2 regions of the Variovorax sucrosi genome follow, and region 1 is predicted to be linked to the other one. Evidence: predicted binding sites of a transcription regulator. Region 1 holds the regulator's gene; the other holds the start of a gene.
What was found. The regulator FNR, encoded in region 1, switches genes on or off when oxygen is low (the NO sensors DNR and NnrR bind a similar motif). The targets are predictions, from matches to a motif close to TTGATNNNNATCAA.

Region 1 (4,325 bases):
GCCGTTGCGCAGGTGCCGCCACAGCCAGGGCGCCAGCAAGAGCCACACGCCGCTGCCGAGCGCAAAGGCGGCCATGACCGCCGCGCCCTCCAGCGGCCCGTTGCCGAGCGCGGCGAGCATCAGCGCCGAATACAGCAGCCCGCAGGGCATGCCGACCCAGAGTGCACCGGTGGCCAGCACGCGCCAGGACGAGCCCGCGAGCGGCTTGAGCCCGCGCGCCAGCCATCGGCCCAGCCCATGCGCCCACAACGGCTGCCGGCCCGACGCGGCCAGCACGAGGCCCCACGCGAACACGAAGACGTGCATCAGCAGCCACGCCGGCCGCAGTGCGGCGACCTGCTCGCTGGCCAGCGCCAGGCTCTGCACGGCGGTGGCGGCGATGGCGCCGCCGAGGGCATAGCCGGCCGCGCGGCCCACATGGAATGCGATTGCGGCCGGCACGGTCGGCGTGGCCGCGGGCAGCGCCACCACCCCGCCACCGGGCGGCGACCGCACGATGCGGATCACGCCGGCGCACGCCGCGCCGCACATGGCGACGCAATGCGGCCCGCCGGCCAGGCCCATCAGCAGCGCGGTTCCGACAAGGGCGGTTTGCATGGCCGACCTAGATGATGCGTGAAAAGCGCGTGCGGTTGCGGTCGGCTTGCAGGTAGCGGTCGAACACCATCGCGATGGCGCGCACGAAGAACCAGCCGGTCGGCGTCACGTCGATCTCGTGCGCGCCGAGGGTCACCAGGCCCTGCGCGGCCAGCGGTTCGAGCGCTTCGAGCTCGGCGGCGAAATGCCGGCGGAAATCGATCAGGTGTGCCAGCCCGATCGACTCGAAGTTCACCTGCCCCTGGCACATCAGCGCCATGATCACCGCGCGCCGCAGCACGTCGTCGCGCGACAGCGCCAGGCCGCGCACGACCGGCAGGCGCCCCTGGTCGAGCAGGTCGCAGTACTCCTCCAGCGTTTTCGCGTTCTGGCTGTAGGTGGCACCGACGCGGCCGATGGCCGACACGCCCAGCGCCACCAGGTCGCAGTCGGGCTGCGTGCTGTAGCCCTGGAAGTTGCGGTGCAGCCGGCCCTGCCGCTTGGCGATGGCGAGCGCATCGGTCGGCAGCGCGAAGTGGTCCATGCCGATGTAGACATAGCCCGCCGCGGTGAGTGCGGCGATCGAGCGCGACAGCATGTCGACCTTGGTCGCCGCGTCGGGCAGCTCGGCCGCCTCGATGCGGCGCTGCGGCTTGAAGCGCTCCGGCAGGTGGGCATAGGCATAGAGCGCGATGCGGTCGGGCCGCAGTTCGCAGATCTGCGCCAGCGTGCGGTCGAAGGACGCCGCCGTCTGCTTCGGCAGGCCGTAGATCAGGTCGACATTGACCGATGCGAAGCCCAGGCGCCGTGCGGCCGCCACCAGGTCGAACACCTGCGCCGCGGGCTGGATGCGGTGCACCGCCTTCTGCACGGCGGGGTCGAAGTCCTGCACGCCGAAGCTCAGGCGGTTGAAGCCCATCGCCGCCAGTTTCTCGAGCCGGTTCTCGTCGATGGTGCGCGGGTCGATCTCGATCGAATACTCGCCGTCGGGCGCCAGCACGAAGGCGCTGCGCAGGATGTCCATGAGGCGGCCGAGCCCCGTATCGTCGAGGAAGGTCGGCGTGCCGCCCCCCAGGTGCAGCTGGCTCACCAGCGCGCCGCGCCCGAGCTGCGCCACCTGCAGGTCAACCTCGCGCGCCAGGTAGCGCAGGTAGTCGTCGGCGCGCTCGTGGTGCCTGGTGACGATCTTGTTGCAGGCGCAGAAGTAGCACAGCGAATCGCAGAACGGCACGTGTACATAGAGCGACAGCGGCAACGCCCGGGCGCTGCTGCCCAGGCGGCGCTGGCGCAGCGCCTGCGCGTAGTCGTCGCTGCCGAAGGCCTCGACGAAGCGGTCCGCCGTCGGGTACGAGGTGTAGCGCGGGCCGGAGACATCGAAGCGCTTCAGGGTCGCCAGCGTCATGGCGGGTGCGGCGAATTCGGAAAGGATGGTGGATGGCATGGTGGTGGGGCGCGGAGGGCTCGTCGACTGTGCCGCCAACGGGGCCCGTCTTCATTGACGCCCGTCAAGCCTGCGCGCCCGCCGCTCGCGAACAATTCCCTCAAACCACCGACGCGTCGGCAGCACCCTCCCCGCCTGCCCGCCCGCAGCCCATGACCCCCGAAACCATCAAAGTCGCCTGTTCCAACTGCAACCTGCGCGAGTTGTGCATGCCGATCGGCCTGCAGCCCGCCGACCTGAAGCGCATCGACGAGATCGTCGCCACGCGCCGCAAGCTGAAGCGGCGCGAGACGCTGTTCCACAACGGCGAGCGCTTCACCTCGCTCTACGCGATCCGTACCGGCGTCTTCAAGACCCGCGTCACCTCCGAGGACGGCCGCGACCAGGTCACCGGCTTCCAGATGGCCGGCGAGATCATCGGCCTGGACGGCATCGTGAACGACCACCACACCTGCGACGCCGTCGCGCTGGAAGACGCGGAAGTCTGCGTGATGCCCTTCGACCGCATCGAGGAACTCTCGCGCGAGGTGACGGCCCTGCAGCGGCATGTGCACCAGATCATGAGCCGCGAGATCGTGCGCGAGCACGGCGTGATGCTGCTGCTGGGCAGCATGCGCGCGGAGGAGCGGCTCGCTGCCTTCCTGCTGAACCTGGTGCAGCGCCTGCATGCGCGCGGCTTCTCGCAATCGGAGCTGGTGCTGCGCATGACACGCGAGGAGATCGGCAGCTACCTCGGACTCAAGCTCGAGACGGTGAGCCGCACGCTGTCGAAGTTCGTCGAGGACGGCATCGTCGCGGTGCAGCAGCGCCATGTGCGCATCGTCGACGCCGACAAGCTGCGCCGGTTGGTCAACCCTCCGGCGTGTTGACCTCGCGCCGCGACATCGCGAGCAGCGCGGTGAGAGCGCTCGAGCCCATCGCCAAAATCCAGAAGACGAAGAAGCTCGCGGTGTAGAGCCCCTGGCGCGACAGCGGCAGCGGCTCGCCGCGCCAGTGCACGTCGCTCGGGTCGACCAGGGCGAACACCAGCATCTCGACCACGCAGGCCAGCAGGAACGAGGGCCAGAGGATCCAGGCCAGGCGGCGAATGCGACGTTTCATCGGATCTGGCTCAGCGCTTGGGCAGCGGCACGTCATCGCTGGGCGTCGCGGCATGGTTGCGGCCGGCCTGCGCCGGCATCAGCTTCTTGTCGGCCAGCGTCTTGTTGATTTCGACGCCCCGGCGGTAGTAGTCCTCTGCCACCACCGGATCGGGGGTGTGGATTGCCAGCCACAGCGTGACGAAGCCGGCGACCACGACGATCGCCGGGCCGGCGATCACCATCCAGACCAGCGGGAACTTCCACCACGGTTCGGCGGGCGTGGGCACGGGGGCGGCTGCAAGGGTGTTCATGGCAATGTCTCTTTCGCGGTTCAGCGGGGGACGAGGAAGATGGCCTTTTCCGAAACACGCGCCGCGCCGTCGGCGGACTGCACCTCGAAATGGACCGAATGCGAGCCGGCCGGCGCGGCGCCGTACGGCAACTGAAGGCGCACCGCGACCCAGCGCGACTCGGCCGGCAGCACCTCGACGGCATCGCCCGAAGTCACGGCCAGGCCCGGCAAACCGGTCGCCGCGATGCGGTAGCGCTGCGGCCGCTCGGTCGCGTTCATGACCTGCAGGCGGTAGACGTTCTCCAGCATGCCGCCTTCGACGATGCGCGACAGCGAGGCGCGGTCGCGCACCACGTCGACCTTGAGCGGGGTGCGCACCACCAGGCTGGCGAGCAACCCGAGGCACAGAGCTGCCAGCACGGCACCGTAGATCAGCACGCGCGGCCGCAGCACACGGCGCAGCACCTGGCTCGGCGACCAGCGGCCGGCCATGCCGTTCTGCGTGGCGTAGCGGATCAGGCCCGGCGGATAGTCCATCTTGCGCATCACGCTGTTGCAGGCATCGACGCACAGGCCGCAGCCGATGCATTCGTACTGCAGGCCTTCGCGGATGTCGATGCCGGTCGGGCACACCTGCACGCACAGCGTGCAGTCGATGCAGTCGCCCCGGTCGCCGCGTGCGTGCTGCTTGCCGCGCGCGCCGCGCGGCTCGCCGCGCTCGACGTCGTAGCTGACGATCAGCGTGTCGCGGTCGAACATCGCGCCCTGGAAGCGCGCGTAGGGGCACATGTACTTGCAGACCTGCTCGCGCATGAAGCCCGCGTTGCCGTAGGTGGCGAAGCCGTAGAAGAAGGCCCAGAACACTTCCCATGAGCCCATCTGCGTCTGCAGGAAGGCCATGCCGAGTTCACGGATCGGCGTGAAATAGCCGACG
Region 2 (4,325 bases), on a different contig from region 1:
CGATGCCGCGCGGCGGGAAGTTGACGATGCGCAGGAAGCTGGTGTCGTCGTCCTTGTTTTCCAGCAAGCGCAGGTAGGCCAGCGCGTGCTTGATTTCGGCGCGCTCGAAGAAGCGCAGGCCGCCGTACACGCGGTACGGCACGGCGGCGTTGAACAGCGCGGTTTCGATCACCCGGCTCTGCGCATTGCTGCGGTAGAGAACCGCCATCTCCTTGCGGTCGATGCCGTCGCGCGCGAGCTGGCGCATCTCCTCGACCATCCATTGCGCCTCGGCGAAGTCGCTGGTGGCTTCGTACACGCGCACCGGCTCGCCGGGGCCCTGTTCGGTGCGCAGGCTCTTGCCCAGGCGCTTGGTGTTGTGGCCGATGAGCGCGTTGGCCGAGTCGAGGATGTTGCTGAAGCTGCGGTAGTTCTGCTCGAGCTTGATCTGCCGCTGCACGTCGAACTCGCGCACGAAGTCGGCCATGTTGCCCACCCTCGCACCGCGGAAGGCGTAGATGCTCTGGTCGTCGTCGCCGACCGCGATCACGCTGCTGTCGCCCGGCACAAAGCGGCCGTCGACCGTCTGGCCTGACAGCATCTTGATCCATGCGTATTGCAGGCGGTTGGTGTCCTGGAACTCGTCGATGAGGATGTGGCGAAAGCGCCGCTGGTAGTGTTCGCGCACCGGGTCGTTGTCGCGCAGCAGCTCGTAGCTGCGCAGCATCAGCTCGCCGAAGTCGACCACGCCTTCGCGCTGGCACTGCTCCTCGTACAGCTGATAGATCTCCACCTTCTTGCGGTCGTCCTCGCTGTGCACCTCGACGTCGCGCGGGCGCCGGCCGTCTTCCTTGGCGCCGGCGATGAACCATTGCGTCTGCTTGGCGGGGAAGCGCTCATCGTCGACGTTGAACTGCTTCATCAGCCGCTTGATGGCCGAGAGCTGGTCCTGCGTGTCGAGGATCTGGAAGGTCGACGGCAGGTTGGCCAGCTTCCAGTGCGCGCGCAGGAAGCGGTTGCACAGGCCGTGGAAGGTCCCGATCCACATGCCGCGCACATTGACCGGCAGCATCGAGGTCAGCCGGGTCATCATCTCCTTCGCCGCCTTGTTGGTGAAGGTCACGGCGAGGATGCCGCCGGGCGACACCTGGCCGGTCTGCATCAACCACGCGATGCGGGTGGTGAGCACCCGCGTCTTGCCGGAACCGGCGCCGGCGAGGATCAGCGCGTTGCCTGCGGGCAGCGTGACCGCCGCAAGCTGCTCGGGGTTGAGGTTGACGAGCAGGGGCGAGGCGGCCGCTGGGAAAGAGGGGGCGCCGGCGGAGGCGTCGTGCGAGCCGAAAAGGGACATCCCGGCATTGTAGGAAGCCGGGCTCCCGCGCGCGCCCGCCCCGCCTATTTCACCAGCTTCAGCGTGCCCTTCATGATCGCCGAGTGGCCGGGGAAGGAACAGAAGTAGGTGTAGCTCTCGGCCGCGCCGAGCTTGGCCACCGCAAAGGTCACGCTGTCGGTCTCACCACCGCCGACGATCTTGGTGTGGGCCACGACGCGCGCGTCGCCAGCCTTCACGTAGTTCTGCGGCAGGCCGGCGGCGATGCCGTCGGTCGCCGCGGCTTGCACGTCGGCCGTCTTCGCCAGCACCCAGTTGTGGCCCATGGCCTGCTTCGGCAGCTTGCCCGCGTGCTTGAGCTTGACGGTGAAGTCCTTGCAGGTCTTGCTCACCTCGATGACGGGCTTGTTGAACTGCATGGCGTCGTTGCCTTCGATCTCCACCGTGCAATCGGCGGCGAAGACGGAGGACGAGGCGAGCGCCAGAACGGCGACGGCGGCAAGGTGGTGACGAAGCATGGGAACGAATCTCCTGAGGGCAAGCGGCACCGGATGCGCCGCGCTGCCGGCATTGTGCGACCGGGCTGCGCACCGGCGACTGATCCGCATCAAGGCAACGCGTTGAACGCGGCCATTCGACGGCGTGTCGCAACTCTTGCCCTGGATCAAGGACGCGGATGGCGCGGCGGCCGAGACTGCCTGCCAGCCGCCGAACACTGTGCCTCGGCCACAACCTGGAGTCCCTCGACCATGAAGAAGAACCTTCCCCACACCCTCGTCGCGGCCCTGCTGGGCACCTTGTGTGCCCTGCCCGCCTTCGCCCAGGAAGCCGAGGGCAACTGGCTGGTGCGCGCCCGTGCGGTGCGTCTCGACACCGCCAACCATTCGGACGCCATCGGCGCACTGGCCGTGCCGGAGGACGCGATCACGGTCAACAGCAAGACGATCCCCGAGTTCGACATCACTTACTTCTTCACGCCGAACATCGCCGCTGAACTGGTGCTGACCGTGCCGCAGAAGCAACGCGTGACGATCGAGCAAAGCGCGCTCGGCGGCCCGGTGGACATCGGCACCTTCAAGCACCTGCCGCCGACGCTGACGCTGCAGTACCACTTCCTGCCTGAGGGCTCGTTCCGCCCGTACGTCGGTGCCGGCTTCAACTACACGCGCATCGGGTCGACGAAGCTCAACGTGCCGACCGTCGGCCGGCTGGACCTCGACCACAACAGCTTCGGGCTGGCCATCGGCGCGGGCTTCGACATCAAGGTCGCCAAGAATGTGTTCCTGAACTTCGACGTGAAGAAGGTGCAGATCCGCACCGACGTGAGCATGAACGGCACCAAGCTGTCGACGGTCAAGCTCGACCCGCTGCTGATCGGGGTGGGCATCGGCTACCGCTTCTGATCGAGCGGACCGGTCGCGAATAAGGTCTATACGAAAGCGCCCTCGCACCCGAGCCGGCACCTCCCTAGAATCAATCACCGGGCCCAAGTTTCTTGTCGCCCGGTTTTTTTGCGCCTGCAGGGGCGCCGAGACCGGGCCGGGACCAAGCGCCCACGCCGCCGGAAATCGTTCCGCGGTGCACCGCCACAGGAGCTTGGTTTCTCATGCAGATCTTCGACTACGACAACATCCTGCTGCTGCCGCGCAAATGCCGCGTGGAAAGCCGCTCGGAATGCGACGCCAGCGTGGCGCTCGGCGGACGCCGATTCCGCCTCCCGGTCGTGCCGGCCAACATGAAGACGGTGGTCGACGAGACCATCAGCCTCTGGCTGGCGCAGAACGGCTACTTCTACGTGATGCACCGCTTCGACCTCGACAACGTCGCGTTCGTGAAGCACATGCACGCCAAAGGCACGTTCGCCTCGATCTCGCTGGGCGTGAAGAAGGCCGACTACGACACGGTCGACCAACTGGCTGCAACCGGCCTCTCGCCGGAATACATCACGATCGACATCGCGCACGGCCATGCCGACACGGTGAAGAACATGATCGCCTACCTCAAGGACAAGCTGCCAAAGAGCTTCGTGATCGCGGGCAACGTCGGCACGCCCGAGGCCATCATCGACCTGGAGAACTGGGGCGCAGACGCGACCAAGGTCGGTATCGGGCCGGGCAAAGTCTGCATCACCAAGCTCAAGACCGGTTTCGGCACCGGCGGCTGGCAACTGAGCGCGCTCAAGTGGTGTGCGCGGGTGGCGACCAAGCCGATCATTGCAGATGGCGGCATCCGCGACCACGGCGACATCGCCAAGAGCATCCGCTTCGGCGCGTCGATGGTGATGATCGGCTCGCTGTTCGCAGGCCATGAAGAGTCGCCGGGTAAGACGGTCGAGGTCGACGGCGTGCTCTTCAAGGAGTACTACGGCTCGGCCAGCGACTTCAACAAGGGCGAGTACAAGCACGTCGAAGGCAAACGCATCCTCGAGCCGATCAAAGGCAAGCTGGCCGACACCTTGGTCGAGATGGAGCAGGACGTGCAGAGCTCCATCAGCTATGCCGGCGGCAAGGTGCTGATGGACATTCGCAAGGTCAACTACGTGACGCTCGGTGGCGCCAACGAGGGTGAACACCTGCTGATGTAACCCGGTGCGCCGCTGTGCGCGCGTCAGCTGGACAGCAGCGTCATGGCGCGGGCGTGCAGCGCATGCGTTTCGTCGGCCAGCGCGTCGAGCACGCTGAAGTGATGCAGCCCCGGGTACAGCTCGCACACCGGCACGGTGCGCGAGGTCCAGGCCTGGCGGATCAGCGCGTTCTGCCGATGGAATTCGTCGCTCTCGGCACCACCGGCCACGGCATAGAGCACGCCGCGCGCAGGGGTCGGCCACAGCGCCGGACTGGCCCGCACCGCGTCGTCGGGCGTCAGCCGCAGCGCGGCCTCGAGCGATGGCACATGCTGCAGCGGGCCGAGCTCGTACAGCCCCGAAATCGACAAGGCCGTGCGCACGAGATTCGCCGGCAGCGCGGCGTCGACCGCCTGCCAGTGGCAGGCCAGCAGCATCGCCGCCAGGTGGCCG

Region 2: a site for FNR is predicted at 1,907-1,920, ahead of azu (azurin). Genes of this name have one in related genera too.

Annotation. Positions count from the first base shown of each region.
Region 1 covers NZ_JBPJZU010000008.1:144,943-149,267, forward strand. The annotation lists gene ACSFBE_RS16965 (sulfite exporter TauE/SafE family protein) at 1-597, opposite strand, end outside; gene hemN (oxygen-independent coproporphyrinogen III oxidase) at 605-2,017, opposite strand; gene fnr (fumarate/nitrate reduction transcriptional regulator Fnr) at 2,170-2,886, shown strand; gene ACSFBE_RS16980 (hypothetical protein) at 2,867-3,118, opposite strand; gene ACSFBE_RS16985 (FixH family protein) at 3,129-3,410, opposite strand; gene ccoG (cytochrome c oxidase accessory protein CcoG) at 3,431-4,325, opposite strand, start outside.
Region 2 covers NZ_JBPJZU010000007.1:291,496-295,820, forward strand. The annotation lists gene ACSFBE_RS15850 (UvrD-helicase domain-containing protein) at 1-1,330, opposite strand, end outside; gene azu (azurin) at 1,375-1,827, opposite strand; gene ACSFBE_RS15860 (OmpW/AlkL family protein) at 2,059-2,712, shown strand; gene ACSFBE_RS15865 (GMP reductase) at 2,916-3,893, shown strand; gene ACSFBE_RS15870 (alpha/beta hydrolase) at 3,917-4,325, opposite strand, start outside.